Regions from separate parts of the Janthinobacterium leeuwenhoeki genome, predicted to be linked through region 4. Evidence: predicted binding sites of a transcription regulator. Region 4 holds the regulator's gene; each other region holds the start of a gene.
The links. The regulator FliA, encoded in region 4, starts transcription of late flagellar genes. The targets are predictions, from matches to a motif close to CTAAAGTTTNNNNNNNNNNNGCCGNTA.
Positions count from the first base shown of each region.

Region 1: the regulator FliA is predicted to act here: its motif matches at 4,155-4,181, upstream of fliD (flagellar filament capping protein FliD).
Region 2: the regulator FliA is predicted to act here: its motif matches at 6,760-6,786, upstream of ACQ4WS_RS01955 (FlxA-like family protein).
Region 3: the regulator FliA is predicted to act here: its motif matches at 1,431-1,457, upstream of ACQ4WS_RS17425 (flagellin N-terminal helical domain-containing protein).

Region 1 is NZ_JBNYXT010000023.1:15,634-20,618, forward strand. It holds gene fliK (flagellar hook-length control protein FliK) at 1-616, opposite strand, end outside; gene ACQ4WS_RS17405 (flagellar protein FliT) at 643-969, opposite strand; gene fliS (flagellar export chaperone FliS) at 973-1,419, opposite strand; gene fliD (flagellar filament capping protein FliD) at 1,442-4,120, opposite strand; gene ACQ4WS_RS17420 (flagellar protein FlaG) at 4,365-4,733, opposite strand; gene ACQ4WS_RS17425 (flagellin N-terminal helical domain-containing protein) at 4,818-4,985, opposite strand, start outside.
Region 2 is NZ_JBNYXT010000002.1:1,382-9,722, reverse strand. It holds gene ACQ4WS_RS01985 (DNA internalization-related competence protein ComEC/Rec2) at 58-2,475, shown strand; gene ACQ4WS_RS01980 (LysR family transcriptional regulator) at 2,591-3,514, opposite strand; gene ACQ4WS_RS01975 (sulfite exporter TauE/SafE family protein) at 3,665-4,426, shown strand; gene ACQ4WS_RS01970 (HAD family hydrolase) at 4,448-5,143, shown strand; gene ACQ4WS_RS01965 (alpha/beta fold hydrolase) at 5,202-6,002, shown strand; gene dcd (dCTP deaminase) at 6,136-6,705, shown strand; gene ACQ4WS_RS01955 (FlxA-like family protein) at 6,817-7,158, shown strand; gene ACQ4WS_RS01950 (sensor histidine kinase) at 7,206-8,341, opposite strand, start outside.
Region 3 is NZ_JBNYXT010000023.1:20,683-29,023, forward strand. It holds gene ACQ4WS_RS17425 (flagellin N-terminal helical domain-containing protein) at 1-1,250, opposite strand, end outside; gene ACQ4WS_RS17430 (GGDEF domain-containing protein) at 1,580-3,151, opposite strand; gene ACQ4WS_RS17435 (response regulator) at 3,353-4,000, opposite strand; gene ACQ4WS_RS17440 (sensor histidine kinase) at 4,019-5,533, opposite strand; gene ACQ4WS_RS17445 (hypothetical protein) at 5,551-6,138, opposite strand; gene greB (transcription elongation factor GreB) at 6,254-6,820, shown strand; gene ACQ4WS_RS17455 (transposase) at 6,890-7,531, shown strand; gene ACQ4WS_RS17460 (RelA/SpoT family protein) at 7,592-8,341, opposite strand, start outside.
Region 4 is NZ_JBNYXT010000014.1:99,419-107,759, forward strand. It holds gene flhA (flagellar biosynthesis protein FlhA) at 1-305, shown strand, start outside; gene flhF (flagellar biosynthesis GTPase FlhF) at 621-1,949, shown strand; gene ACQ4WS_RS13500 (MinD/ParA family ATP-binding protein) at 1,942-2,805, shown strand; gene ACQ4WS_RS13505 (RNA polymerase sigma factor FliA) at 2,851-3,582, shown strand; gene ACQ4WS_RS13510 (flagellar motor protein) at 3,564-4,310, shown strand; gene motD (flagellar motor protein MotD) at 4,316-5,086, shown strand; gene ACQ4WS_RS13520 (CehA/McbA family metallohydrolase domain-containing protein) at 5,196-6,806, shown strand; gene ACQ4WS_RS13525 (translation initiation factor Sui1) at 6,906-7,268, shown strand; gene ACQ4WS_RS13530 (hypothetical protein) at 7,343-8,197, shown strand; gene ACQ4WS_RS13535 (flagella synthesis protein FlgN) at 8,249-8,341, opposite strand, start outside.

The DNA.
Region 1 (4,985 bases), on a different contig from region 4:
CCGGATCAAAGCCCGGCGTGGTCATCAGCGGCGTCTTGCCGACCAGGGACAGGGGCGCGCCGGGCACGCTTTCGGCCTGGCCGAGCACCGTGCTGATGGCGCGCGCGGTGGTGCTCAGCTCGGGCGCTGGCGTGTCGCCTGCAAGGGCGGGCAGCAGATTGGCTGGTGTCAGCGGTGCGCGGCTGAGCAGGGTGGCGGCTGCGCTGCTGGCGCGCGTGCCCGCGTGGGCGGCGCCAGTCTGGGGACCGCGCGCTTCGGCAGCGTCGGGTTCGGCTTCCGCGTCCGCATACGTCAGCAGGGCGCTGGCGGCCTGGTCGCGATTACTGCCGATTTGAAAGGAGGGGCGGGGATGGATGCCGATCAAGGTCAGCGGGATTTCCGTGCCCAGCTGGGTGCCGGCGGGCAGCTGCATGCGGGCCGGCGTGCCAGCCACGCGTACCAGGTAGCTGCCATCGCCCATGCGGGCCAGCACCTGGCCCTGCATGGATTTGCCGATGAGTCCCTGCAGCGAGCGCTGGAACTCGGCCTGGCGCGGGTCGGCGACGGCATCGGCCGCCCGCGTGGCCTTGACCGGGGTCAAGGGCGTCATGCCGATCGCATCCATCTTCGGCAACATGATAGGTGACCTTGCCCCGTGTGCGCTTACGCGCCGTAGGCGTTGGCCAGGCGCCTTTCGGTGCCCGTGCTGTTGATCAGCTTGGACAATTGCGCCATCCACGGCATGGTCAGGTCGCGGATCTTGCGGTCATCTTCCAGGATCTGCTTGATCAGGGCGACCTTGCGCTGGCGGCCAGCGCTTTCCAGCACGACTTTTGCTTCATTTGCCTTCAGCGCTTCCACATGCGCGCCCACTTGCTGCTCCAGTGCTTCGAGCTCATCCCAGTCGGCGTTGCTGGCGGCGGTCACCATCCGGCCCGTCAGGGACTGCATGGTTTCATAGGTGGTCAGGACTTCTTGATTCGTCATCATGGGTCAGGCACTCGCAAGGCTGGGCATACGTTTCAAATCGGCGCCGGGGATGGCGGCGGGCGTGGCGCCGATGGCGTTCCATGTTTCACGCAAGTCGGTCAGCAGGCGCTGTACTTCTTCCAGCATGCCGAGGTCGTTGCGGATGTTGGCGGCCAGCAGGCGCGCGCCCATGTATTCATACAGGGAGTCGAGGCCTTCGGCGATCTGGCCGCCCGCTTCCTTGTCCAGGCTGGCGCGCAAGCCATTGTCGATGATCTGGATGGCTTTCGAGATGGACTTGCCTTTTTCCGGGATATTGCCCGATTTCATGTGCATCTGCGCGCTGAGCACGGCCACCAGGGCGCCGTCGTACAGCATTACGATCAGCTTGTGCGGCGAGGCCGAGACGATGCCCGTTTCCAGGCCGACCTTGGCATAGGCGTTGACGCCGCGTTGTTGGGTTCCAAACATGTAATTCTCCTGATGTATGGGCTTAACGGTTGGCGGCGATGGAGGCCAACTGCTGGGTCAAATAAGTTTGTGTGGCCGTCAATCTGCTCAGCGTTACGTCGAGGCGCGAGAACTGGGCGCGGTAGCGCGCCTCAACGGTATTGAGCTTGTCGGCAAAGCGCTGGCGCTGATCAGCCACATCCTTGATGCTACTGTTGATGCCCTTGGTGCGGCCCGTGATGAGACCGTCCGTGCCGAGGAAGGAGGTAGCCAGATTGTTCAACTGGTAGGCGTAGCCTTGCGAAAAGCTCACCGTGCCCCGGTCGCCCACGGCGCCGCCAGTCACTTCCACCTTCAGACCATCGGCGGGCGAACCGGGGGCGCCCGTCAGGGTCTGGCCCGAACCGATGACGGGCTGGCCGCCGATGGTGCCGGCCACGTCCGTCCCCTTGGTGGGCGTGACGCCGGCACCGATCAGCGATTCCACACCCGTACCGGTGACGCTGGCCACGGCCAGGTTGGAGACGGAACCATAACGGGACGACGCCATCACCAGGCGGCCGCTGCCGTCAATCGATGCCGTCACGGATGCGCCATTTTCACTGAAGCCCTTGACGCCATTGATCGACGACTGGATCAAGCCGGCCAGCTGGGCAGGTGTGTAATTGCCCGCAGGAATGGTCACGCTGGCCGTATTCTTGGCCGCCGCAGGATCCGTGTCGTTCAGCGTGACGCTCCAGGTGGTGTCGCTGGCAATCGTCGTCGACGCGGGCAAGGTCAGGGTGCCTTTCAGGGTGCCCTGGCTGGCCATATTGGTGATGTTCAGTGCGTACGTGCCAGGCTTGGTGGCGGCCGTCGAACTGGTGAAACTGACGTTGCTGTCCGTGGTTTTTCCCAGGGCGGAGAAGAGGCCGGCCACGTCGGAGAAGTTGGCGCTGATGGCCTTGTCCAGCACGGTCGCGTCCAGCACCAGGCTGCCATCTTTCTGGAACGTAATGCCAACCTGGTCCAGCGTCTTCAGGTTGCCGGCCAGACCACTGATCGAGGTGCTCAGCTGTTTGCGCAGTTGGGACTGCATCGTTTGCGTGGTCGAATCGCCGAGCATGACGCCCGCCTGCTTGGTTTCCGCGTTGTACGACGTCATCTTGGCGATCGACGCGTTCAAGTCGTTGTAGGCCTTGACGAAGGCGGTGACGCTGGTCTTGACCGTCGACGTGTCTTTCGACACGGACAAGGAGCTGCTGCCCACTTTCAGCACGTTCAGGGTCACGCCTTCGATGGCGCTGTCGATGCTGTTCGAACTGTTCGTGATGGGGATGCCGTTGACGCTGAGCATGGTGTTTTGCGCGGCGCTATTCTGCTTCAGGTTTTGCGTGCCCGATGCATCGTAGGACAGCAAGTCGCTCAGCGCGCTGTCGGCGGGCTGGCCATCGCTGCCGCTGAGCGAGATCTTCATCGATGAGTTGGCGCCGGACTTAGACGAGCTCAGCACCAGATGGTACGGCTTGTCCGAACCATCGGAAACGATGCTGGCGGTCACGCCCAGGCCCGCATTATTGATGGCGTCGCGGATGCCTTGCAGCGAGTTGTTGGTCGAGTCGATGACGACCGTCCCCGTTGCCTGCGTGGCATCCTGGGTAAAGCCGCTGCCGATATACGCACCACCGGTGCCGGCCGTCAGCCCGGCCGCCGCCGGATTGCTGCCAGCCACCGTGATGGGGCTGCCGTTGGTCGAACTGAGCGTGATGGAGCTGGCAACGTTGACGTTGAAGCCCGTGTTGGTGGCCGTCGAGGCATGGCCGATGCCGCCCTTGACATCGCCCGTCACGACTTCCTCGATCTGGATATTCGTGCCGTCGGCGCGCGTAAATTGCAGGGTGCCGTCGGCAGCCTTGCCGGTGACGGTAATGTTGGCATCGGCCAGCGCATTCGAGATGGCGTTGGGGCCGGCCAGGGTGGTGTCGAGCGAGGCGCCCGTGATACCGGCGCCGGCAGCCACGCCATTGCCTTGTGTAACGATATTGATGCCGCCGACGGACAGTGCATACGTGCCATCTGCACCGGTGGCAACATTGCCGTAGCCGGCGAACAGGGTGGCGCTGCTGGCGGCCGGCTGTGCCGTGGCCGTCACGCCCGTGGTGCTGCTCTTGGCATTGATGGCTTCGGCCAGCGCGCGCGCGCTCTTGGTCGTGCTGTCCGTGGGAATGGCCGTGCCATTCAGGCTCAAGGAACCATTGCTGATGCCATTTTGCAAAGTGGCGCCGCTGAGGGCCGTGCCGTTCATGCCGAAGGTGCCGCCGGCAACTTTACCGAGCTGGAAGGAAATGGTCGTCTTGGCGCCCGAGCCGATGGTGGAAATCTTGCTGGCGTAGCTAGCCGAGGTCAGGGTTTGCGACTGCGCCAGCTGGCTGACATTGATATTGTAGTTGCCGGCCACGGCCTTGGCGCCGGCCGAGGCAGTAAATACCAGTGGGTCGGCCGGCATCGCCGAGACGGCGCGGAAATTGTTGCTGTTGCTCAGTCCCGAGAGTGACGTCTGGAACGCGCCCACGGCCCCGCTCAGGGTGCCCAGCGCGCTCAACTTGGCCTGGTAGGAAGCGGTTTTCTTGTCATAGCCTGCCAGGGGCGCCGCTTCGGCGGTCATCAGCTTATCGATGATGCCATTCACGTCCAGGATGCTGTTGCCGATGCCCGGAGAGGATAAGGTTGGTGCGATGGCCACTGTCTGCTCCTAGGAAAACACTAATATAAGCTGTTATCGGCAGAATTAATCAGGACTTGAGAGGGACTTTTCTGGTCCTGTTTCCGATTTGCGGAAAAGTCAGGCGGGAAATGCGGAGAAGTATTGCATGAATGGCATGGAAAAAGACCGGGCCAGTCCGGAAGTTATCTGGCTGGCCCTGGCGCGCGCTTCCCTTGCTATGTTGCGATACTGCATTGGCCCCGCGCTCGTTGTCGGCATGGATTCAGGCGCTCTGGCTGATCAGCTGGCCTTTTGCCGAGGCAAATGATTTGGCGATTTCCAGCGCTTCCCGGGTGGGAATCTGGCGCAGGACTTCCTGCGTTGCCTGGTCGATCACTTTGACCACGGTACGCTGGCTGTCTTCGTCGATGGAAAACTGCAAGCCCTGGGTTTTGACCTGTGGCGACTGGTTCAGTTCCGAAACGGCCTGGTCCAGCTCTTCGCGGCTCGGTTCCTTGGTTTTGTTGGCCATCGCGTCGATGCCGGTGTTCGCGTTGCGTGCCGCCTGCGCGCGCGCGGTGGCCGGTTCTGTGGATGGATAGTTCTTGTCGATGCGCGCTGCGGAGGCGGCAGCGATGGTGTCGATAGTCATGTTGCTCCCCTAGTGAAAATTCCCCTGCCGAAGAAATCCGGCAGGGGAACCTGAGTCCAGCGATGTGACGTTGCTAATCGAAGATTAGCCGCGCAGCAGGCTCAGCACGCCGTTTGGCAGCGAGTTCGCTTGCGCCAGCATGGCGGTACCAGCTTGTTGCAGGATCTGGCCACGGGTCAGGCTGGCCGTTTCTGCAGCATAGTCGGTATCGACGATGCGGCTGCGTGAGGCGGACAAGTTTTCCGTCGTCGA
Region 2 (8,341 bases), on a different contig from region 4:
GCACAGTACCTGAGTCCCTTTCGCAGCGAGCGGATTTTGCCTTGATCCTGCCTTCCCATGCGCACCCTGATACTCGGCTTTGCCGCTGGCGCCGCCTGGTTGCAAACGCAGGCAAGCTTGCCGCCGCATGCCGGCGTGCTGCTGTGGGTGATCGCTGGCGCAGGGTTGACGGCTAGTCTGGCGCTGCGCCGTCATGCGCGCTGGCGCTGTGTTGTGGCGCTTGCCGCCGGCGTGGGACTGGGCTTTTACTGGGCCGCCTGGCTGGCCCACGCCGCCATGGTGCCGCAACTGGCGCTGGCCGATGAAGGGCAGGACATTATCGTCACGGGCACCATCGCCAGCCTGCCGTACCGTTTCGAGCAGGGCGTGCGCTTCAATTTTGCCGTGGAAAAGGCGGTTGGCGCGAAGGTGCCTCCCTTGATCGCCCTGTCCTGGTACGCGGGTTTTCGTGATGCAGTGACGAACGAGGTGGGCGACGTGCAGCCGGGCCAGCGCTGGCGCCTGACGGTGCGCTTGCAGCGTCCGCACGGCAATGCGAATCCCATGGGTTTTGACTACGAGGCGTGGCTGCTGGAGCAGGGCGTGCGGGCCACCGGCTATGTGCGGCCACAGCCGCGCGCCGATACGCCGAATGTGCGCATGGCTGCCTTCGTGCCCCGTTTCGGTAACGTGGTGGAGGCCAGTCGAGCGGCCCTGCGCGCCCGCATACTGCGCAGCCTGGAAGGCAAGCAGTATGCGGGCGTGATCGTGGCGCTGGTGGTGGGCGACCAGCGCGCCATTGCCCAATCGGACTGGCAAGTGTTCAATCGCACGGGCGTGAGCCATCTGATTTCGATTTCTGGCTTGCATATCACCATGATCGCGGGCCTGTTCGCCCTGGGCGTGGGCGCGCTGTGGCGGCGCTCGGTTTTCACGGAGTGGCAACTGCCCTTGCGGCTGCCGGCGCAAAAGGTGGCGGCGCTGGCCGGTGCGCTGGCCGCGTTCCTGTACGTGCTGCTGGCCGGCTTTGGCGTGCCCGCGCAGCGCACCTTGTATATGTTGCTGGTAGTGGCGCTGGCCCTGTGGCTGGGGCGCATCACCAGCATCGTGCATATCCTGTGCCTGGCGCTGGGCGTGGTCGTGCTGCTCGACCCGTGGGCCGTGCTGTGGCCTGGTTTCTGGCTGTCGTTCGGTGCCGTCGCCACCATACTGTATGCGACGGCAGGGCGCACCACGGCGCCCATGCCGCTGCAGGGCTGGCGCCGCTTGCGCGCGGCAGTGGCGCTGGGCGCCCACACGCAATACGTGGTGACGGTGGGGCTGGTGCCGTTGACGATGCTGCTGTTCTCGCAAGTCTCATTGGTCAGCCCCGTGGCCAACGCGCTGGCCATTCCCGTCATCAGCCTGGTCGTCACGCCCTTGTCCTTGGCCGGCAGCCTGCTGCCTGCGCCCCTGTCTGACGGGTTGCTGTTGCTGGCGCACGTCATCGTGCAGATGCTGGCGCAGGTGCTGGAATGGCTGGGCGCGCGCCGCTTTGCCGTGTGGACGGCGCCCACGCCGCCGTGGTGGAGCTTTTGCTGGGCATTGTTTGGCACGGCATGGCTGCTGGCGCCACGGGGATGGCCGCATCGCTGGGCCGGTATGCTGGGCTGGCTGCCCCTGCTGACGGCCTTGCCGTCCAACCCGCCGCCGGGTGGCATGTGGGTGACGGCCTTTGATGTGGGACAAGGCATGGCCGTGCTGGTGGAAACCCACGGCCACCGCCTGCTGTACGACACGGGGCCTGCCTACAGCCTCGATTCCGATGGTGCCAGCAGGGTCATCGTGCCGTATTTGCGTGCGCGCGGCATCGCCAAGCTCGACGGCGTGATCATTTCCCACAGCGACCTCGATCACGCGGGTGGCGCCATGTCCTTGCTGGAAAATATAGACCTAGGCTGGCTGGCATCGTCGCTGTTCGACGGCCACCCGGCCATCGAGGCCCGGCGGCAAGCCCGCCGCCCGTATGTGCACTGCATGGCGGGCCAGAGTTGGACGTGGGAAGGCGTGCATTTCGCCATGCTGCATCCTTTGCCCGCCAGCCACACGGACATTGCCCTGAAGCCGAACGCCCGCAGTTGCACCGTGAAAATCACGGCAGGCAAGCACTCGATATTGCTGGCCGGCGATATCGAAGCGGCGCAGGAAGCGCAACTGCTGGCGCGTTCCGCCGAAGGCGAACTGGCGGCCGACGTGCTGCTGGCACCGCATCATGGGAGCGGCACCTCGTCCACGCCAGCGTTTTTAAGCGCCGTCCATCCGACCCTGGCGATTTTTCAGGTGGGGCACAGGAATCGCTATAAGCATCCGAAGGCGCAGGTGTATGCGCGCTATGGCGAGATGGGCATTGCGCGGCTGCGCACGGATGTGGAAGGGGCGGTGGTGCTGGCGTTTGGCGACGGTATCGGCGTGACGCAGTATCGGGCAAGTCGGCCGCGCTACTGGCATGGGCGCTAGCGCTGCCAGGCTCGGGAAATGATCGTCGGAAGAGTCCGGAGTGAGTCATCCCAGCCGGGCTTGTTCATGCGCATGGTTCGCCGTGTATGGCGATGCTATCGTGGCGCAATAGTCGCTAAATTACGCGTTCATCGGGTATCTCCAGTCCTCGCTGCCGCACATACTCGAGAAACAGCCGCGCCCCCTTGGCCATGCGCGAGGTGCCATACACGGCATGGATGCTGGGATCGAGCTCTTTCGATGACGTCAGCCGGTACGCCGTGCAGACCCGGCGCAAGGTGCCGGCGGCGACGGCAGGCTCCGCCAGCCAGCTGGCCAGGCGCACAATGCCCGCGCCTTCCAGCGCCGCCTGGAAAGTGGCTATGCCGGAAGTGAAGCGGAAACGCGGTTGCACCTGGTAGCGCACGTTGCGCGTAGCAGAAACGAAATGCCAGTCGCGCAGGATGCGCGGGGCCGAGTGCATGATGATGTCGTGGCCGGCCAGCTCTTCCGGTTCGTCCGGCGCGCCCATGCGTTCTATATAGCCGGGCGAAGCGTACATGTAGCGGCGGTAATTCCACAGGGGATAGCCGATCAGCTCGCTCGACTGGGGGAAGGCGCCGCGGATGGCAAAGTCCAGCTTTTCCTGGATGGGGTCGATCGATTTGTCCGAGAAATGGATGTCCACGGAGACGTTCGGGTAGTCGCGCGAAAATTGCGCCACCACCTTCGGCAAGAATCCCAGCGAGAGGATTTCCGGCGCCGAGAGGCGTACCCAGCCTTGCGGAGAGTTGCTCAATTCCGCCAATTGGTCTTCCGCCTCGGCCTGCGTTTCCAGCAAGTGCTTGGCCGACGCATAATACGTTTCGCCGGCCGTGGTCAGGGTGAACTGCTTTTGCGTGCGCAGGATCAGCTCGGCGCCGATGGCGTCTTCGAGGAACTGGATGGCGCGCGTGACGGCCGACGGCGAGCGTCCCAGCATGCGCGCCGCGTGGATGAAACTGCGCTTTTCGACCACGCTGCAAAAGGCGCGAATTTCCCACATCAGTTTCATCGACATCGCGTGACTCCGGCAAAAGAGGCCAGTAGACCGCACGGGGCGCATTCCGTCAAGCGTTACGCCTGATTGCGTTTTCCGCAATATGAAGTTGCATCCGGAAAAATCCACGGCGCCTATACTGCCGCTATCGCCAATTCCTCATTGCCTATCATGCTGACCATCTCGCTGCTGTGTTTATTTGCCTTCTTTGCCGGCCTGATCGATGCCGCCGTGGGCGGGGGCGGGCTGATCCAGCTGCCGGCCCTGTTCAACCTGATGCCGAACATGGCTTCCACATCCTTGCTGGGAACGAATAAACTGGCGTCCGCCTGCGGCACCACGTTTGCCGCCCGCTCGTTTGTCGGCAAGGTACACATCCCGTGGCTGCTGGTGCTGCCGGCCGTGGCCAGCGCCTTCGTCATGTCGTTTATCGGCGCGGCCGCCGTGTCGTATGTGCCGCAGCAGGTGGTGCGCCCGATGGTGCTGGTATTGATCATCATCATGGCCATCTACACCTTCATCAAGAAGGATTTTGGCACGACGCGCGAAGCGCGCCCCATCGGGCCGCGCGAACGTATCCTGGCCATCGTCATCGGCGGCGCCATCGGCTTTTATGACGGCCTGTTCGGGCCAGGCACGGGCAGTTTCCTGATTTTCCTCTTCATCCGCGTCTTCGGCTTCGATTTCATCCTTGCCTCGGCTTGCTCGAAACTGGTGAATATCGCCACCAACGTGGCCGCGCTGGCTTTCTTCATTCCTGCCGGCCACGTGGTCTATGCCGTGGCTGCACCGATGGCCGTGTGCAATATCCTGGGCGCCCTGACGGGCACCTGGATCGCCGTGCGGCGCGGGGCCGCCTTCGTGCGTATCCTCTTCCTCGTGCTGTTGGTGCTGCTGATCGTCAAGTTGTCCTACGACATCTTCTTCAAGTAAGCTTTCAAACGACAACAAGCCATGAAAACCATCCAGGGCGTGCTGTGGGACAACGATGGCGTGCTGGTCAACACCGAGCAGCTGTTTTATGAAAGCAACCGTGACTTGCTCTTGCCTTACGGCATAGACCTGACGCCGAAGCAATTCTTTGACTGGTTCCTGGACAATAACTACGGCGCCTGGCATGTGCTGCTGGGGCAGGGCCACGCCATCGAGCTGGTAGAGCGCCTGCGCGCCGAGCGTACCGTGCTGTTTGCGCAACGCTTGCGCCAGGCGCGCCAGCTGGCCATGCCCGGCATCGGGCAAGTGCTGGCGGCGCTGCGCCCGCACGTGGCGATGGGTGTGGTGACGAGCGCCTACGCACAGCATTTCCAGATCAGCCATGCGGCCACGGGCTTGTTGCCGCACTTCGACTTCGTGCTGACGCGTGAAATGTATGGGGAAAGCAAGCCAGCGCCCGACGGCTACCAGCTGGGCTTGCAGCGCCTGGGCCTGGCCGCTGCCGACTGCGTGGCCGTGGAAGACTCGCCGCGCGGCTTGCGCGCCGCTAACGCTGCAGGACTGGAATGCATCATTGTGCGCAATCACATGAACCGGCATCACGCGTTTGACGACGCCTTTTGCGTGGTGGAATCGATGGCCGAGCTGGGCGAGGTACTGGCTTCGTTCGTGCCCGGCATGGCGCTGGCACCCCGGAAATTAGAGGCCTTCCTCTGATACGCCTTGCCGGCATGCCATTACAATTGCCTATCGCATTCACCGGCACCATCCCACGATGACACTCCCGCAACTGCACTTTGCCCATGCCAACAGCTATCCTGCAGGCACCTACCGCAAGCTGTTCGCCTTGCTGAGTCAGCACTACAGCGTGCAGGCGCTCGACATGCATGCGCACGACCCCGCGTACCCCGTCAGCACGGGCTGGCCCGAGCTGGTGCGCGAGTATATTGACGAGCTCGAGCGCCGCTACAGCGCGCCCGTGATTCTCGTTGGCCATTCGCTGGGCGGCATGCTCAGCGTGATGGTGGCCAAGCAGCGGCCCGATCTGGTGCGCTGCGTCGTCTTGCTCGATTCGCCCGTGGTGGCGGGCTGGCGCGCCTTGCTGGTGCGTCTGGCGCGCAATACGGCGCTGGGTGAACGGTTTTCTCCTTCGCGGTTTTCCGCCCGGCGGCGCAAGCTATGGCCCGACGCGCAAGCCGCGTATGCACACTTCGCGGCCAAGGACATGTTCGCCATCTGGGCGCCGCACGTGTTGCGCGACTATATAGACAGTGGCCTGGTTCCCCATCCGGAAGGGGTGCAGCTGCGCTTTACGCGCGAAGTGGAAACGGATGTTTATCGCAGCTTGCCGCATCATATCGGCAGCCTCGTCAAGGATGGCTTACCCGTGCCCATCGGTTTTATCGGCGGCACTGAATCGGTGGAATGCCGCCAGGCGGGTTTGAAGGCCACGCGCAAGCTGGTTGGCAAGTTTTTCCGCCAGGTGCCGGGCGGGCATCTGTTTCCCATGGAAAACCCGGTACTGACGGCGCAAGTGGTGCGCGAGATGATCACTGCATTGCTGGCGAAACAATAGCCTGACGCCAAGGATTTTCAGGGGATGGGTGCCAACAGCGGCGGATTTTCGCGTAAAATCCTGCCATCCGGGCCGCGCCTGCAGCAGGCGTGCGGCTCCAGCCATTCCGATATTCTAGAAAGAACCCCCTGCGATGACGATTAAAAGCGATAAATGGATACGCCGCATGGCGGAAACAACGGGCATGATCGAGCCGTTCGAACCGGGCCAGGTCAAGGAACGCGATGGCAACCGCATCGTTTCTTATGGTACCTCCAGCTATGGCTATGACATCCGTTGCGCCGACGAGTTCAAGTTGTTTACCAACATCAACACCACCATCGTCGACCCGAAGGATTTTGACGCGAATAACTTCGTCGACGTGTCGGGCAAGGGCTATTGCATCATTCCGCCGAACTCGTTCGCGCTGGCCCGTACCGTGGAATATTTCCGTATTCCCCGCAATGTGCTGACGATTTGCCTGGGCAAGAGCACGTATGCACGCTGCGGCATCATCGTCAACGTCACCCCGTTCGAACCGGAATGGGAAGGTTTCGTGACCCTGGAGTTTTCGAATACGACACCGTTGCCGGCGAAAATCTACGCCAACGAAGGCGTGGCGCAAGTGCTGTTCTTCGAATCCGATGAAGTGTGCGAAACCTCGTACAAGGACCGCGGCGGCAAATATCAGGGCCAGGTCGGCGTGACGTTGCCCAAGACCTGATTGGCGTGAAAGGCGGCGCGCCAGCCGTCTTTACCTGCCTTTACACCCGCAGCACTAGACCCGCGCCCATGCTTGCCGTTAACCTTGGTATCGGAACACTGAGGAGGCATCATGGTAGCGGCAATCGGTTCAGGCGGCACATTTGGCGCGGCCAGTAGCGCCAGTGCGGGCAGCAGTTCGCAAATCGCGGCGCTGCAAAAGCAGATCACGGCGGCGCAAAAGCAGTTGACGGAATCGCAGAAGGGCGAGCAGACGGAGGCGTCGCAAAAGCTGCAGCAGCAGCTGGCGCAGCAAATCCAGGCCTTGCAGGCGCAAATTGCCCAGTTACAAGCGGCCGCTGCGCAGAAGTCGGCGCAACAAGAGACTCAGACGGCCAGCAGCGCCGATACGGCGGCCAGTCCAGCTAAAGCCACCTTGTCGACCCTGGGCAGCATCATCGATACGCAGGCGTAGCAACACATCCACATCCGCGCGTAAAAAACGCCAGGCTCGCCGACAGGTCAGCCTGGCGTTTTGACGGGCAACAACATTTCCACGCACAGCCCGCCGCCGCTGCGCAAGCTGGCCCCGATGCGGCCACCATGGGCGTTGATGACGTGCTGGGCGATGGCCAGGCCCAGGCCATGGCCGTCCGTGCTGTGCTGGGTATTGCTGGCGCGGAAGAACGGTTGAAAGATGTTGGCCAGGTCGGTGCCGGCCACGCCGGGTCCCCGGTCCAGCACGGCGATGCGCAGCCAGTCATGCTGGCGCGACAGCGCCACGTCCACCGTGCCGCCATCGGGACTGTGCTTGACGGCATTGCGCACCACGTTTTCCACGGCGCGCGCCAGCAGTTCTGGCTGGCCCGTGACGCTGGCGTCGGCCGTGGTCGCATCGCCCGTCAGGGCTATGCCCAGCAGGCGCGCCCTGGCTTCATAGCGGGCGTCGTCCACGATGTCGTGCACGAGGTCGGCGATGCTGACGTCTTCGCTGTGCGTGTGCCCTGCGCCCGCTTCCAGCCGTGACAAGGTCAGCAGTTCACCGATCAGTTTATCCATGCGTTCGCTTTCGCGTTCGATGCGCTGCATCGAGGCGGCCATCTTTTCCGGCTGCTGATGCGCCAGGCCGATGGCAGCCTGCAAGCGCGCCAGCGGCGAGCGCAACTCGTGCGACACATCATGCAGCAAGCGCGTCTGGCTCTCCATGAGATTGCGCAAGCGGCCCGTCATGCGGTCGAAATCGCGGCCCAGGTCCGTCAACTCGTCGCCGCGCTTGCCGCTGGCGTGAAAGCGCGGTGCCAGGTTGCCGTGCGAAGCGGCCTCGAACGCTTGCCGCAGGTCGCGGATGGGACGCGCAAAATACCAGGCCAGCAAGAACGAGAACAGCAGGCTGGCGGCGATGGCGGCGGCCAGGGGAATGAAGGTGCGGTAGGGGCTGTCCATGCGCGGGCCGGGCGGCATGCCGCGGCCGAATTCGCCGCGGGGCGGCGGGGCGCCCGCTGCGCTGGGCCGTGGAGCGGGTCCCATGGTGCGCGGGCCGCTCATGGCGACGGCATTGAGCGTGTCGCGCGCGGCGCCCGCCTCGGCATTGCGGAAGCGTTCGGACGAGGGCAGGAACAGCAGGTAGCGCTGGCTGTCGCTGCCGGCCGCTTCGCGCA
Region 3 (8,341 bases), on a different contig from region 4:
TTGACCGTGGACAAGGCTGCATCCGTGATCTTCAGTGCCAGCTGGGCGCCGTCGAACGTGGTGACGTCGAGCGAGGCAACCGATTTCAGCGTCGAACCAACGTTCGTAGTTGCCGCTGCTGCCGCGCCCAGACCCAGGCCGGAACCAGCATCGGTAACGGAGAAGCTGCTGTCGGAGTCGAATGTCACGGTGCCGTTGCCCACTGCAACGATATTTGCTGCTTTGGTGTCGGATGCCGTCGTCAGGCCGCCGGCCAGCGTATAGCTGGCCACGTCCAGACGCGGCGCAGCGGTGGTGCCGTTGGTCAGTTTGATGTCGGCACCGTTGGTATTACTCAGCTTGATACCCTTATTCGTCGAGTCGTAGCTGGCGCTGATGCCAGTTTTCGCCGTTTGAGCATTAATCGCGTTGATGCCAGCGGCAAAGTCAGCGGATTGGTTGGCCGAACCTGTTACTGAGAACGAGACGGTTGCCGCAGCACCGGCGCCGGTATTGTCGCCGACTAATGCGAAGGAGTACGAACCGGCATCCATGCCGACGTTGACTTCCGTCTTGGCCGTTGCCGTTACGCCCGTCGAGGCGGTTTTGGCGTTCAGGGCGGCAGCGATCGATTTGGCGGAATCACCTGCGGCGGCGGGCGTGTGACTGGCCGTGCCCAGTTTACCGTTGATCGTGATCGCGCCATTCGTGGTTTTCGAGGTGGTGCCGACGGCGACTGCACTGTTTTCCACGCGGTTATTGCCGTAGGTGCTAGTCAGGAAGTTGGCGCCATTGGCCGAAATCAATTGGTTGGAATCGGCACCGACCTGGAAGTTGGCCGTACCCATCGTGCCGTCCAGCAAAGCCTGGCCGTTGAACGAGGTGGTGGTGGCGATACGGTTCAGTTCCGAGTTCAGCTGGCCGACTTCGGTTTGCAGCGCCTGGCGGTCGCTGGCCGAGTTGGTGGCGTTCGACGATTGCACGGCCAATTGGCGGATGCGTTGCAGGATGTCGCCCGAGCTCGACAGTGCGCCTTCGGCCGTTTGCGCCAGCGACACGCCGTCATTGGCATTGCGGGTCGCTTGCGTCATGCCGTTAATTTGCGACGTCATGCGGTCGGAAATCGCCAGACCGGCGGCATCGTCTTTGGCGCTGTTGATACGCATACCGGAGGACAGGCGTTGCAGCGAGGTGCTCAAAGACGATTGCGAGGTCGACAGGTTGCGTTGCGAGTTCAGGGAAGCGATGTTGGTGTTAATTACTGCAGCCATGATAATTCTCCAAACGGGTACTACATTGCGCTATGTGCTAGTCACTTTGGCCTGCCCCGCTGTTCCGGGACAATCAAGCCGCTGTTGTTTAGGGTAACGGTTGCTCTGCAGGAAAATTGATGGCGAGAAGCGCTTTAAATTTTAATTTTCAGCCCTTCAGTTTGCGACTGGCCGCGCGCTAAACGGCATGTTTTAGAGAAACTTGAGGGTAAAAATAGTTTTATTTTTATATCGCGCGGATGCTGGAGGAGTACTGCTTGTTATTGTTTTTGCCATGAAGGTGCCGTCCGGCCGGGTGGCGGGACGGCATGTCGTGCAGCGGGCAGGGCTCAGTCCGCCACCACCACGCGGTTCTTGCCCGTTTGCTTGGCCTGGTACATGGCGCGGTCGGCGCGCTTGACCAGCTCGGCCTGGTCTTCGTTGGGCAGGCGCAGGGCCACACCGGCGGAAAAGGTGATCAAGACTTTTTCGTTGTCGTGCAGGAAGAAATGCCGGGTCAGCTCGCGCTGCAGCCGCGTCATCGTCGAGGCGGCCGCATCGACCGTGGTTTCTGGCAGCAGGATGAGGAATTCCTCGCCGCCGAAACGGGCGATGACGTCCATCGAGCGCAGGGTTTCCTTGACGATCTTCACCAGGTGTTTCAAGGCGGCATCGCCGGCCAGGTGGCCGTAGGTGTCGTTCAGGCGCTTGAAATCGTCCAGATCCAGCATGGCGATGCACAGCGGCGTGCCGCGGCGGTCGGAGCGGGCCGTTTCGCGTTCGAACACGTCATCCAGGCCACGCCGGTTCAGGCTGCCCGTCAGCTGGTCTTCCCGCACCAGTTCGCTCATATGCTGGAGCTTCGCTTCCAGGGTGTGGATGCGTTGTTCCGCATCCTGCACTTCCTGGCGCGCCAGCACCATTTTGTCGCGCGCGCGCAAGGCTTCGTTCTGCACCATGCGCGTTTCGCGCAAGACTTCGTCGAGAACGCTGTTCAGTTCGCTGATATTTTCTGCCTGGCTGATCTTTTCCGAATAGCCGCCGATCTTTTCATGGAAGTCGCCCGTGCTGGCCGCCACTTGGCCCAGTCGGTCGATGAAGGTCATCATCATGTTTTTGACCGTCAGCTTGACGTCGGACAAGCTATGCTTGAGCTGGCCTTGTTTGTAGATGACTTCCTTCAAGCTGCGTGTGGCGTCTTCCAGCGCGCGCTGGTCGAGCGGGCCGGCGATCAGGTTTTGCACGGCATCGACCTGGCCGCGCAGCCAGCTGTCGTCGTCGAGCAACTGGCTGACGTTGTCCAGCAGCAACTTGAACAGGCGCAGCAGCAGTTCCTGCTGCTCGGCCGTGTCGCCGCTTTTCAATTCGATCTGGTAGCACAGCTGTTTCAGGCGCAGCGCCGCTTCGTTCAGCGCTTCTTCCGTATGGGCCAGTTTGATGGCCGCGCCCAGCGATTCGGCTTCTTCCACCAACGCTGGCGTGCCAGTCAGCAAGGTGGCGACGGCAAAGCCCAGGGTACGGCTGAGCAATTCACGCAGGGTGCGCGTCTGTTCACCGTCCGGCAGGGGCGGCAATTCGATGCCGCCGCCTTTCTTGACCTGTTTTTCCGCCAGTTGCGCCAGGGTGCGCGCATAGCTGTCCCAGTCGCGCGCTTTCAGGGCGCGCTGGAAACGCCGGCCAAAGTCGCCCAGTTCGCCCGCTGATTCGCTCATCTTGGCGGCAAACTGCGTCAGGACGTTTTCCGCGCCACTCTCTGTGGGTGCGCTGGCGGCCAGCACGGCTGCCGGCGCGGCAGGGCTGTCCGCCGGTTCGCTGATGCCGGCGATTTCATTGTAGATATCGCGGTAGGCGCTCGGCGTCGGGGCGATGCGGCGCGTCGCCAGGCGGCGAAACGCTTCGCGGGCGATGTCGGCCGGGTTCATCGCCGCAGCGGCGGCGGTACTCGTGGCGCCAGCGGGAGCGCCTGCTGGTGAAGATGGCAATTTACTGGACATGTAGGCACAGCCTTTTCAGATATTTCTCATTATCCTCATGATATGCGAGTTGGCAAAGAACTTATTGTGCGAGAAGCAAGGAGAAGTCCTGTCAATTCGCCCGATGCCAGCGGGCATGCCGCTTTGCCGTCAGTCGACCAGCTGGTTGCGGATGGCGTAATGCGTCAGTTCGGCGCTATTCTTGAGTTTCATCTTGACCAGCAAACGGGCGCGGTACTCGCTGACGGTTTTCACGGACAATTTCAGTTCTTCGGCGATGGCGCCCACCGCCTTGCCCGAGGCGATCATGACCAGGGTCTGGTATTCGCGGTCCGACAAGGTGTCGTGCAAGGCCGTTTCGTGGTCTTCGCCCACCGTGTTGGCCAGTTCCTGCGCCAGCGAGGCGCTGATGTATTTTAATCCCTGCGCCACCTGGCGGATGGCCGTGACCAGCTCGCGCGGCGCGCTCTGTTTCGTCAGGTAGCCGGCCGCGCCCGCCTTGAGCGAGCGGATGGCGTACTGGTCCTCGCGGTGCATGGAGAGCATCAGTACGGCCAGTTCCGGCTTTTCCTTCTTGATCTGCTTGAGCACCTCGATGCCGCTGCGGTCGGGCAGGGAGATGTCGAGCAGCAACACCTGGCATTTCGAGCCGCGAAACAGTTTGATGGCGTCGTGGCCATTCTCGGCCTCGCCGGCCACGATGATGTCCTTCGTATCGGCAAGGATTTGCTTCAAGCCCTCGCGCACGATCGCATGATCGTCGGCGATGAATACCCGGATGGTGGCTTTTTCTTTCATGACTGCGTTGTTTCCTATCTAATTCACCTGCTCGGCCGCGTCTGGCGGCGGCCCGCTGTGCGCGGGCGTACTGGCTGCAGCCGCTATTATCGCCTCTCGCGCTGTGCTCAGCCGGATTTTTATGCTCAGGATGGTGCCGCCATCCGGCCCATCCATCAGGCTCAGGGTGCCGCCCAGCGCGCTGGCGCGTTCGGCCATGCCGCGGATGCCGAACGATTGCGGCTTGGCGCGGTCGGACAGGCGCATGCCGACGCCATTGTCGGCGATCGACAGGCTGATATGCTGGCGCTGGCGGGCCAGGCGCACGCTGACCTTGCTCGCATGCGCATGCTTGGCGATATTCGTCAGCGCCTCCTGGGCGATGCGGAACAGGCTGGTTGCCTGGTCCAGCTCCAGTTCGATATGCTGGCGGTTTGACATGAACTGGCATTCGATGCCGGCCTGGCGCGCGAATTCCTTGACTTGCCAGTCCAGCGCGGCAACCAGGCCCAGGTCCAGCATGGAGGGGCGCAAGTCCAGCGAAATGCGGTGCACGGCATCGATGCTGCGGTCGACCAGGGCATCGACATAGTCGGCCTTTTCCTGCAGCAACGGGTCGTCCGGCGGCAAGCGGCGCGTCAGCATGGCCAGCGCCATCTTGATCGCCGTCAAATTGCCGCCCAGATCATCGTGCAGTTCGCGCGCCAGGCGCGTGCGTTCGTGTTCCTTGACCTTGTCGATATGTGCCGTCAGCTCGGCCAGGCGGGCGCGCGACTGGCGCACTTCGATCTGTTCCAGCCGGCTTTCCGTGATATTCGTCATGATGCCTTCCCACTGCACCGTGCCGTCGGCCAGCGCGCGCGGCGTGGAGCGCAGGTTGATCCATTTGACGTCTTTCCAGGCATCGATCCAGATGCGGCCTTCCCAGTTCCAGCTCCACAAGGCGTTTTTTGAGGCCTGCATCGATTCCAGATACGAGGCGCGGTCATCGGCCAGGATCAACTCATAAAACAGTTCCGGGCGCGCGTGCAGTTGCGCCGGCCCCAGGCCCAGCAGGGCCTGGCAGCCATCGCTCAGGTAGGGAAAGGCGGCGCGCCCATCCGCATGCAGGCAGAACTGGTACACCAGGCCCGGCGTATTCGAGACGATGGCGTTGAAGCGCGACTGCACCTGCGCCAGGGCGGCCGCCGTCGCCTGCGGCGTGCGCAAGTCTTCGCCCTCGGCCAGCAGCAGGGCGCGCCCCTGGCGGCTGGCGCGCGACAGGTGCAGGCTGAGCGAATACAGGCTGCCATCGCGGCGGCGCTGCTGCACGTGCAGCCGGGCTTGCGCGCCGATGCTGTCGTCCAGGGTGGCCAGCACGGCGGCCAGGTGCTGCGCGTCAAGCTGCGGCGCCAGCGTGAAGGGCGTCATCGCCAGCAATTGCTTGCGTGCATACTGCAAGTTGTCGCAGGCGGCATCGTTGGCGTCCAGCAATTGCAAGCTGGCAGCGTCAAACAGATAGATTTCCGGCGCCGCCGCGCGCATGGCGGGCGCCAGCCGGGGAGTGTGGTGCATGGAGTGGCCTTTCTTCATCAGCGGCGGGCGCGCCAGAAGGCGGCGAAGCGGCGCAGCACCCTGGCAGGGCGGGAATGATGGCGCCCTGGCGTGCCCTTGCGCAAGCGCTGCCACCAGGCGCGGCGGGCGCGGCCCAGCGCGGCCGACAGGCGGCTGACACGGCGCCAGGGGCGCGTGGCGCGCAGGCGGGCGATCCAGCGGTCCTTGGTTGTCATGAACCGGCCGTGCCAGCGCGCAAACCACGGCAAACTCAATAGGGTAGGGCGCGTCAGGCTGTACAGGCGGGCCACGGCGGCCGCGCCGCCCAGCTTGGCGATGACGATCACGCCGATGCCGGAAAATGCATGGCCGCGCGCGATCGCCAGCAGGGCCAGCAGCTTGACGGGGAACAGCAGCACGGCCGGCAGCACGAAGATGGCCAGCGCCCAGTACGGCGGCAGGCGCTTGATCCACGCTTCCAGTGCATGCAGGGGCGGAAATTGCGCGATCACCTGCATCAGGCGCGTCCCGGTCGCCCACAGCCACTCCTCGATCAGCAGGAAGATGGCGGCCAGGTAGACCAGCGGCGCAAACAGCCAGCGCCTGACTCTGTAGAATTTTTTCATCCGTCTCCGTGTGCGGCGCAGATTTGCCGCGATTGCCACGATGATACGTCAAAAAAGCCCGTTTGCCCCCGCATCCCGTGTGCCTGCGGCTCCCTGGCGGGGCTACAATAGGCAGATGAATAAAGCCTTTGTAAAAGAATCCGACAACGACGACGATGAAGAAGCGGCCGCGCTGGCGCTGGCCATTCCCGCCGGCGCCAAGAATTACATCACGCCGGCCGGCTACCAGCGCATCAAGGAAGAGCTGCTGCAGCTGATCGACGTCGAGCGTCCTGAAGTCGTGCGCATCGTCCATTGGGCGGCGTCGAATGGCGACCGTTCGGAAAATGGCGACTATATCTACGGCAAGCGGCGCCTGCGCGAAATTGACCGCCGCATCCGCTTCCTGACGAAACGCATGGACCTGGCCGCCATCGTCGACCCTAGCGTGCACCATGGCAACGACCAGGTGTTTTTCGGCGCCACGGTGACCTACCGCACCAGCGACGGCGAAACGCACACCATCACCATCGTCGGCATCGATGAGTTCGACCCCCTGAACGGCAAGATCAGCTGGGTCTCGCCCATGGCCCGCACCATCACCAAGGCGCGCGAAGGCGATCTGATCACCCTCAACACGCCGCTGGGCGAGCAGGAACTGGAGTTGCTGGAAGTGACGTATCCGGCGCCGGGGGAGGCGTAGTTTGCGTTGACGCAGGGTTAGTCTTAGTAATCGTGTCACGCTGGGAGTTTCCTTTACGGGAGTGCGACCATGGCCCGCGTCCAGCGTTTGTTTATGCCTGGCATGCCCTTGCATGTGGTGCAGCGTGGGGCGGACAGGCAAGCATGTTTTTTTGAGCCCGCCGATTTCCTTTGGTATTCACAACAATTGCAGCGGCACTCCAATACCCAGGGCTGCTTGCTGCATGCCTATGTCTTGATGACGAATCATGTGCATTTGCTGCTGTCCGCAGATAGTGTTCTGGCTGTATCGCGCATGATGAAGGCGGTGGGGCAGGAGCATGCGCATTACATCAACTGGCGCCGCCATCGTAGCGGACCGCTGTGGGACGGGCGCTACAAGTCCTGTGTGGTGCAGGATGTGAGCTACTTGCTGATATGCCAGCGTTACATTGAACTCAATCCCGTGCGTGCCGGCATGGTGTGCTATCCGGGACATTACCGATGGTCCAGTTATCGTTGTAATGCAGAGGGGCGCGAGGATGCCCTGATACACCCACATCCACTTTATTTAAGCATGGGCAAAAACAAGGGTGAGCGGCAGCAAGCCTATGCTGCTTTATTTCATGTTGATGAAGAAGCGGCGCGCCAGGCATTGCGTGTCGCCAGCCGTGGAAATGCGGTCGTTGGAAGTGCCGAATTTGTGAGGGAATTGCAAACCCGCAAAGCGTGAGGGCCGGGGTCGGACCCTGAGGGTCCGACCCCAGTCTTCGTTTTGGGTCTGACCCCAGAGCTAGTTACGCTCACGCAGGATGCGGTTGACCCCGGCGACCCGGCGCACATTGCGCAGCAGGGCGGCCAGGTGGACGCGGTCTTTCACCTGCACGGTGAAGCGCAACTGGTCGAGGACGTTGTCCTTGTCTTCGTCCATGCCCACATAGATGATGTTGGCGTCGGACTCGCCGATCTCGGCGGCCACGCGGGCCAGAATGCCCCGTTCGCTGTTGATCAGCACCTTGATGCGGCAGTCGAAGCGGCGGTTCAGTTCGGTTCCCCAGCGTACGGCGATCCAGCGGTCCGGTTCCTTGGCGCGCTGGCGCTTGGCTTGCGAGCAGTCGCTGGTGTGCACCAGCAAGCCCTGGTCGCGGCGCAACTGGCCGATGATCTGGTCGCCGGGAATCGGCAAACAGCATGGCGCCAGCTGCACGGAGACGCCTTCGGTGCCACAAATGGTGACAGGGTCGAGTTCGCTGCCGCTATTGTGTTCCACGGGCATGCTGGCCGCTTCGCCGCCGATCAAACCAAAAATGTGGCGCGCCACCAGGGTGGCCATGCGCTTGCCGATGCCGATGTCCGCGTACAGCTCGTCCATGGAATTGGCGCTCGATTCGTTGAGCAGGCGTTCTACCAGCGGCGCCGGCAGGTCGGCGTCGATGTTCAGGGTGTGCAGCGCCTGCGACAGCAATTGCTGGCCCAGGGCGATCGATTCGGGCAGGTTGATCGTGCGCAAATGGTGGCGGATGGCCGAACGGGCCTTGCCTGT
Region 4 (8,341 bases):
CCGAACTGTCCGTGATGACCCTCGACAGCCGCCTGGAGCGTTTGCTGATGCAAGCGATGGGCAATGGCGGCGATGGCGCCGGCATCGAGCCGGGCCTGGCCGACACCATCGCGCACCAGGCGGGACTTGCCGCCCAGCAACAGGAAGCGCTGGGCCTGACACCGGTGCTGCTGGTGCCGGCGCCGCTGCGCGCCTTGCTGTCGCGCTTCCTGCGCCGCGCCTTGCCGCAGCTGAAAGTGCTGTCGCATGCGGAAGTGCCGGAAACCAAGACGATACGCGTCACCAGCCTGGTGGGCGCGCAATAGTTGACATAGTCAATACCGGGGTCAGACCCTCAACACCGCCAACACCAAGGTCATCGCCAACGTGTGAGGGGGTCTGACCCCAGCCTTTGCTTAGCCCTTGATTTTGGTCAAATAAACATCAATTTCCTGCTGGCAAACTGAATAACGGGTACTTTCCCGTCCTGTTCCTTCGATCGTTTCCTGCAAGCATCGCTAATAATGGAAACTGTCCGGGTGATCTGTGTCCATGTGGAAGACAGCACCCAAGCAACAGGAGTCGACGATGGTCACACAGTTCAGCCAATATTGCGCCACCCCCGCCTTGGGAGGCCGGTCATGAATGTGAAGAAATTTACCGGCGCCTCGTCGCGCGATGCGCTGCGCAAGGTGCGCGAAGCGCTGGGTCCCGATGCCGTGATCCTGTCGAACCGCCAGGCCGATGGCGTGGTGGAAATCCTCGCGCTGGCCAATGACGATGCCGCTTCGCTGGCGTCGCCGCCGGCCGCCTCCGAAATGGCCCAGCCCCGTCCCCAGTTGCAGACCCAGTTCGCCACGCCGCAGCGTGCGGCCGCCCCGGCCCAGCGCCCGGCTGCGCCACGTCCTGCTGCACCGCGCCAGGCTGCCTCTGAGCCAGTGGATATGGCCCGCATGCAGCAGATGATGGCCAGCGCGCTGGCACACGTCAAAGAAAACGCCGCCGCCGAAATGAGCGGCATGATGAATGAAATCCGCGCCATGCGCGGCATGATGGAAACCCAGCTGGCGGAAATCTCCTGGGGTTCGACGCAGCAGCGCGAGCCGCAAAAAGCCGTCGTGCTGCGCGAAATGCTGGCCGCCGGTTTTTCCGCCAGCCTGGCGCGCTACCTGATCGACAAGCTGCCGGCCGGCCTGGATGGCGCGCAAAGCATGCGCTGGATCAAGACTGTCCTCAGCCGCAACCTGAATACGGTGGCCAATGAAGACGCCATGCTGGAGCAGGGCGGCGTGTTTGCCCTGGTGGGCCCGACCGGTGTCGGCAAGACCACCAGCACGGCCAAGCTGGCGGCCCGCTGCGTCATGCGCCACGGCCCGGAAAAGCTGGCCCTGATCACCACGGATGCCTACCGTATCGGCGCGCATGAACAGCTGCGCATCTACGGCAAGATCCTCGGCGTGATGGTGCATTCGGTGAAGGATGAGGCGGACTTGCGCATCGCTCTGAAGGAGCTCAAGAACAAGCACACGGTGCTGATCGATACGGTGGGCGTGAGCCAGCGCGACCAGATGGTCACGGAACAGGTGGCCATGCTGTCAGGCGCCGGCGCGGACGTGAAACGTTTGCTGTGCCTGAACTCGACGGCGACGCAGGAAACGTTGAACGAAGTGGTGCGCGCCTACCAGGGCAGCGGCCTGGCCGGCTGTATCATGACCAAGCTCGATGAAGCGGCCTCGATCGGCAATGTGCTCGACGTGGTGATCCGCCAGAAACTGAACCTGTTTTATGTGTCGAACGGCCAGCGCGTGCCGGAAGACCTGTACCTGGCCGACCGCGGCTACCTGATCGACCGCGCCTTCAAGCTCAAGCGCGATGCGGCGGCGACGCAGTTTTCCGATGCCGAACTGCCGCTCTTGATGGCACAGGCAGCCGCCCGCAACAATGAAGCGCGCGGGGTGCGCCTTGGCTAATTTCGATTTCGACCAGGCCGAAGGCTTGCGCCGCATGCTGGCCGGCCCGCAGCCGCGCGTCATGACATTCCTCTCGGCTACGCCGCAGGACGACAAGGGCGCCATGCTGGTCAACCTGGGCGCCTCGCTTGTCTACGGCGGCAATGACGTGCTGCTGCTCGACGCCAGCGGCGGCAGCGATGGCGTGGCTGCGCGCCTGGGACTGGCGCACGGCGCCAGCCTGCGCGACGTGGCGCGCCAGCAATGCGCCTTGAACCAGGTCATCCACCAGGTGCAGCAAGGCTTTGGCGTGGCCAGCCTGGGCGCGCGCAACCATTTGATGGACAGCATGGACTATGCGGGCGAGGACGAACTGCGCCGCCTGGGCAAGACTTTCGACGTGCTGGCGCGCCAGAGCGGCATCGTGCTGGTCGACGGCGTCGTGGCCGACGAGGGCGATTGCTTCCCCGTGCCGCTGATGGCTTCGTCCGATATCGTCGTGCAAGTGTCTACCAGCGCCACCTCGATCAAGGCGGCGTACTGCCTGATCAAGCGCCTGAGCCAGGAACTGGGACGCCGTCCGTTCGGCATTCTCGTCACGGGCGCTTCCGAATCCGAGGCAAAAGTGGTATACGATAATATGACGCAGGCGGCGAGCCGCTACCTGGCCGTGAAGCTGACCTCGATGGGCTCGGTGCCTGCCGATGAATATCTGCATCGCGCGGCGCGGCTGGGCCGCAGCGTGGTCGATGCGTTTCCGCTGGCGGGCGCTTCGGTGGCGTTTCGCGGACTGGCCGAGCGGCTGGCCCGTTCGGCGTCGCCGGTGCTCGGCGGCACCTTGTACCAGACGGGGAGCCCGCACCAGTTCAGCGCCTGAATCGAACCGTAGCACCAGATAAGATAAGAAAACAATAAGCAGCCTATGTACACGGTCAAAGGGAAATCGAACAAGGACTATTTGCTGACGGAGCACATTCCGCTGGTGAAGCGTCTGGCGCACCATATGAAGGCGAAATTGCCGCCTTCGGTCGAGGTCGATGACCTGATCCAGGCCGGCATGATCGGCCTGCTCGATGCCATCAGCCGCTATGAAGAAACGCATGGCGCGCAATTCGAGACGTATGCCGTGCTGCGCATCCGCGGCGCCATGCTTGACGAATTGCGCACCAGCGACTGGCTGCCGCGCAGCATGCGCCAGAACATGCGCAAGATCGAAGAGGCGATGAGCACCTTGCAGCAGCGCCTGGGCCACCCGCCGACGGAGTCGGAAGTGGCGAAACTGCTGAAGATGTCGCTGGCCGACTACCAGGAAATGCTGGGCGACGGCGGCGGCCACCAGTTGGTGTACTACGAAGACTTTCATGACCCGGACGGCAATGACAGCTTCCTCGACCGCCATTGCGTGGACGAGGACAGCGACCCCTTGCGTTCCCTGCTCGATACCGATTTCCGGCAATCCGTGATCGATGCCATCGACGCGCTGCCACCACGCGAGAAAATACTCATGGGCCTGTATTACGAAGAAGAGCTGAATCTGAAGGAGATCGGCGCGGTGATGGGCGTGTCCGAATCGCGCGTCTCGCAGCTGCATACCCAGGCCGTCGCGCGCCTGCGCGCAACCTTGAGGGAGCAGGCGTGGACTGGTCCAGCGTAATCGGGCTGGCGCTGGCGCTGGCGGGCCTGTTGGTCGGCCAGGCACTGGAAGGCGGCAAGATGGCCTCCCTGCTGCAGCCGGCCGCCTTTGCCATCGTGGTCATCGGCACCTTCGGCGCCGTGCTGCTGCAAACGCGGCTGCGCACCTTCGTGCGCGGCCTGGAAATGCTGCGCTGGGTGTTCCTGCCGCCTGCCGACACGCGCGCCGCGCTGGCGCGCGACATCGGGCAATGGAGCCTGACGGCGCGCCGCGACGGCCCGCTGGCGCTTGAACGCCTGATGGAAAACACTGCCGACCGTTTCAACGCCAAGGGTTTGCGGATGATCGTCGACGGCATCGCGCCCGACAAGCTGCGCCAGCTGCTCGACGTGGAAATTTCCGCCTATGAGCTGGCCGAACGCCAGGCCGTCAAGGTGTGGGAGTCTGCCGCTGGCTATTCGCCCACCATCGGTATCCTGGGCGCCGTGCTGGGCCTGATCCACGTGATGGAAAACCTCACCGACCCCAGCAAATTAGGCAGCGGCATCGCCGTGGCGTTTGTCTCGACCATCTATGGCGTGGGCCTGGCCAATCTGCTGTTCCTGCCGGTGGCCAATAAACTCAAGGCCATCGTCTCGCGCCGCGTGCTGCAATACGAAATCACGGCCGCCGTGCTGTACGACATCGCCACGGGCGACCACACGCGCATCATCGAAGAGCGCGTGGCCAGCCTGCTGCACGAGCACTGAGCATGATGCGGCGCGCGCGCAGGAAGTATGATGAGGAACCGGACAATCAGGACCGCTGGCTGATCTCGTATGCCGACTTCATCACCTTGCTGTTCGCCTTTTTCGTCGTGATGTATGCGATTTCGCAAGTCAATGAAGGTAAATACCGCGTTTTCCAGAATGCCATCGGCCAGGCCTTCAGCCTGGAAAAGGGTGCGCCACCCATCATCATGGAAGCACCGCAAGCGATCCCGCTGCCGAATCCCGCCCTGAAACGCCGCGCGGAAGCCATCCGCCGCGAGCGCGAACACATGACGCGCCTGGCGCAGGACCTGACCTCCACCCTGGCGCCACTGGTCAAAGAGGGTAAAGTCCGCGTGACGCAGACGAGCCGCGGCGTGAGCGTGGAAATCAATGCCAGCGTGCTGTTCGATCCGGGCGCGGCGCGCCTGACGACGGAGTCGGACCAGGCCTTGCGCGCCGTCGCCGTGCTGCTCAAGGACGATACGCACGACGTGCAGGTGGAAGGGCATACGGACGTGCAGCCGATCAGCAATTCCAATTTTGCCTCGAACTGGGAATTGTCGGCCGCGCGCGCCAGCGCCGTGGTGCGCTTGTTCATCGCCAGCGGCGTCAAGGCGTCGCGTCTGACGGCCGTGGGCCACGCCGACAACATCCCCGTGGCACCCAACGACACCGGGGAAGGACGCGCGCGCAACCGCAGGGTCGCCGTGACGATTTTGTCCGGCATTCCCGAAACGGTGACGGAAGTGCCGACGGCGCCGCCGGCCAACTAGGACTGGCTTTCGGGCCGGCGCTAGTCCGGCAGGGCCAGGCCCATGTCATTCGCTGGTCATACTGGAATGCTAGGCTGTCGCACTTCTTTTCAGCTTCCAGGTTTAACCCATGTCTTACTCCAAAATGTTGCTTCCTTCGGCCATTGCCATCCTCCTGGGCGTTGCCGCTTGCGGCGGCAATAGCGATCCCGCTGGCAGCGTGCCACCGTTACCCGCCGGTCGCTGGATCGCCGGCGATTTGCATACCCACACCACCCAATCGGCCGACGCCGATGTCAGCCAGACGCTGGACAAGGTACTGGCCAAGGCCTTCGGCAGCTACGGCCTCGACTGGATGGCCCTGTCGAACCATTTGCGCGTCTCCACGCGCGACGCACTGGGCGCGCCGCTGCCGGCGCCCATCCCGATGTCCATCGGCGCCGAGCGCTATGAAATTCCACGCGTGCAGGCCTTGCAGGCGGGCGGCAACTACGCCGACAAACTGATCTTTTCCGGCTTCGAGTGGGACATGCCGACCCACGATCACATCGGCATCGGCCTGTTCGAAGGGGCGGATAAACTGACTGCCAGCACCAGGGGCATGAAGGAGTTCGAGTACCTGTTTACGACACGTGACGCCAGCATGTTCGACGCTGCCGATGTGGCGGCATGGAAAGCCAAACATGGCGAAACCCGCTATAACAAGACGGCTGCCGATGCGCTGCAAGCCATCAACTGGCTCAAGCAGAACTATCCGGAGACCAGCTACGCCGTCATCAACCATCCGTCGCGCAACAAGGGCAGTTACAGCATCGCCGACTTGCGTGCCTTTAACGATGCCGCCCCCAACATCATGTTCGCCATCGAAGGCATGGTTGGCAACCAGATGGAACCGGACCGTGGCGGCTACACGGCAGCCTATACGGATGACAATGCGCTGCTGCGCGTGTATGGCGGCGTCGATTACGTGGTGGCCAAGCTGGGCGGGCCATGGGATGCGCTGCTGGGCGAGGGGCGCCGCATCTGGAACCTGACCGATTCGGATACCCACTTCAAGATTGTCGGCGGTAACAGCAGCGGCTATTTCCCCGGCGAGTATGCAAAGAACTATGTGTTCAACGGCGCGCAAGGTGCACCGCTGGCAAAGGACTTGCTGGCTGGTTTGCGTTCGGGCAAGATGTTCTCGACATACGGCGACCTCATCAACGCGCTGGACTTCAACCTGGCCAGCAAGGATGACCGCAAGGAGATGGGCGGGGAGCTGAAAGTCGGCAACGGCGATAAAGTCACCATTACCATCCGCTTCAGGAGCCCGGCCAAAAACAACTACGAAAAGCCCGTCGATAGCGGCGTGGCCGCCAACGTCAAGCCCGTGGTCGACCATGTCGATCTGATCGTCGGCGATGTGGGCGCGAAGGCGGCGGCGGGCACGCCGGCCTACAACGTTGCCGCCAATGCCAGCACGCGGGTACTCAAGCGCTTCACCAGCGCGGACTGGAAGGTCGGGGCCGACGGCTACTACAGCGTGAGCTACGAAACGACGGCGACGAAGAACCAGTATTTCCGCTTGCGCGGCACCAATCTGGGTACCGATGTCGCCGGTCTGACGCAGGGCGGCGAGCCGCTGGCCGACCAGCGCACGGGCACGACGGACAGCACCCAGCGTTTCAATGACATCAACGACCGCAATTACCGCAGCCTGTGGTTCTATTCGAATCCCGTGTTCGTTACCTTGCGTTAATAGCACAGTCGGCCGCGCGCCGCCGGACGGGTAGGGAGTCCGCTTGATCCCGCTCCGGCTTGGTACAATCGCGGCCTTCTTTCCTTTTATTTCATCATCATGAAAAGCAACTCCCTGGGCGGTCTCGTGTATTCCACCGAAACGGGCCGCATGTGTCCCGCTTGCCGCCAGCCGCTGGCGCAATGCGCGTGCAAGGCGCAAGCGAAGGCGGCGCCTGCGGGCGATGGCGTGGTGCGTGTGTCGCGCCAGACCAAGGGGCGCGGCGGCAAGAGCGTCACCGTGGTCAAGGGCTTGGCGCTGGACGCCATCGCGCTGGCCCTGCTGGGCAAGCAGTTGCGCACGCAGTGTGGCTCGGGCGGCACCGTCAAGGATGGCGTGATCGAAGTGCAGGGCGACCATGTGGACACTATCCTGGCCGCGCTGGCCAAGCTGGGCCACCAGCCGAAAAAGGCCGGCGGCTGAGGGTGTGGAGGCGTGCGGCCCGCTGCCGCGCGCCTGTGGTAACGTGCGTTTCCCATCCACGCGCGCCACTCAAAATGAATATCAAGCTTACCGGCATCGCCATTGCCGCCGCCATCGCGGCAGTGCTGGCGCTGGCGTACTGGCCCGCGCCTGACGGCGGCGCGCCGCAAGCGGACGTGGCTGCCGCCGGTGCACCGCCGGGACGCAGCCTGGAATCGTATTTGCATATCGATGCCAGCCCGCTCGCCGCTGCCGCGCCCGTTCCCGTAACCCTGGCGCAGCAGCTTGCGCGCCTGACTGTCAGTGGCAAGCCGGAAGACGCGTATGCGGCCTTCAAGCTGCTCGACGACTGCATCGTCTTCCAGCGCGAAAGCCGCTTGCCGGGGCTGGAATTCGAGCTGGGGCGCGAGATGACGGTGGAAGAAAAAGCCGTCCAGCAACATCTGTGCGCTGGCCTGACGCAGCGCCAGAGCGAGGACCGCCTCGGCTACCTGGCCACTGCCGCCCAGGCGGGCGTGCCGGGCGCCGCCACCCTGTTCCTGTCGGAAGGGCCGTTCGGCGACCGCAGCGCGCTGCGCAACCGTCCCGACGATCCGCTGGTGCAGGCGTGGAAGCGGCAAGCCATCGCCCAGCTGACGGCGCAGGCGGATGAAGCTGAACTGAGCAGCGTGGCGACCCTGATGATGGTGTATCTGCGCGATGGCGAGGTGGTGCAGAAGGATGCGCCGCAAGCGTATGGCTACCTGCTGGTTCTGCGCCAGGTCTACGACGATATCCTGGCGCCCGGCGTTACCAATCCGTATCAGGATGAATACTGGCACTGGCTGCAGGCCGAACTGACGCCGGAGCAGCAAGCTGCCGCCAGCGCCAGGGCGCAAGCCATCGTGGCGAAATATCGCCAGCATGCGGGGCGTCCCGCGCACGGTTGAGCTGGCAAGGCCGCTGCGCCTTGCCGGGGGAGGCTAATTAAATAAGGGAAATCAACCGATGACGACGCGCCGGCTGGCCATGTTCGTCGTCGCTTGGCCGCTGGGGCCGTAGAAATTGCCGCTCTGGGCCGGGGGACGCATGGC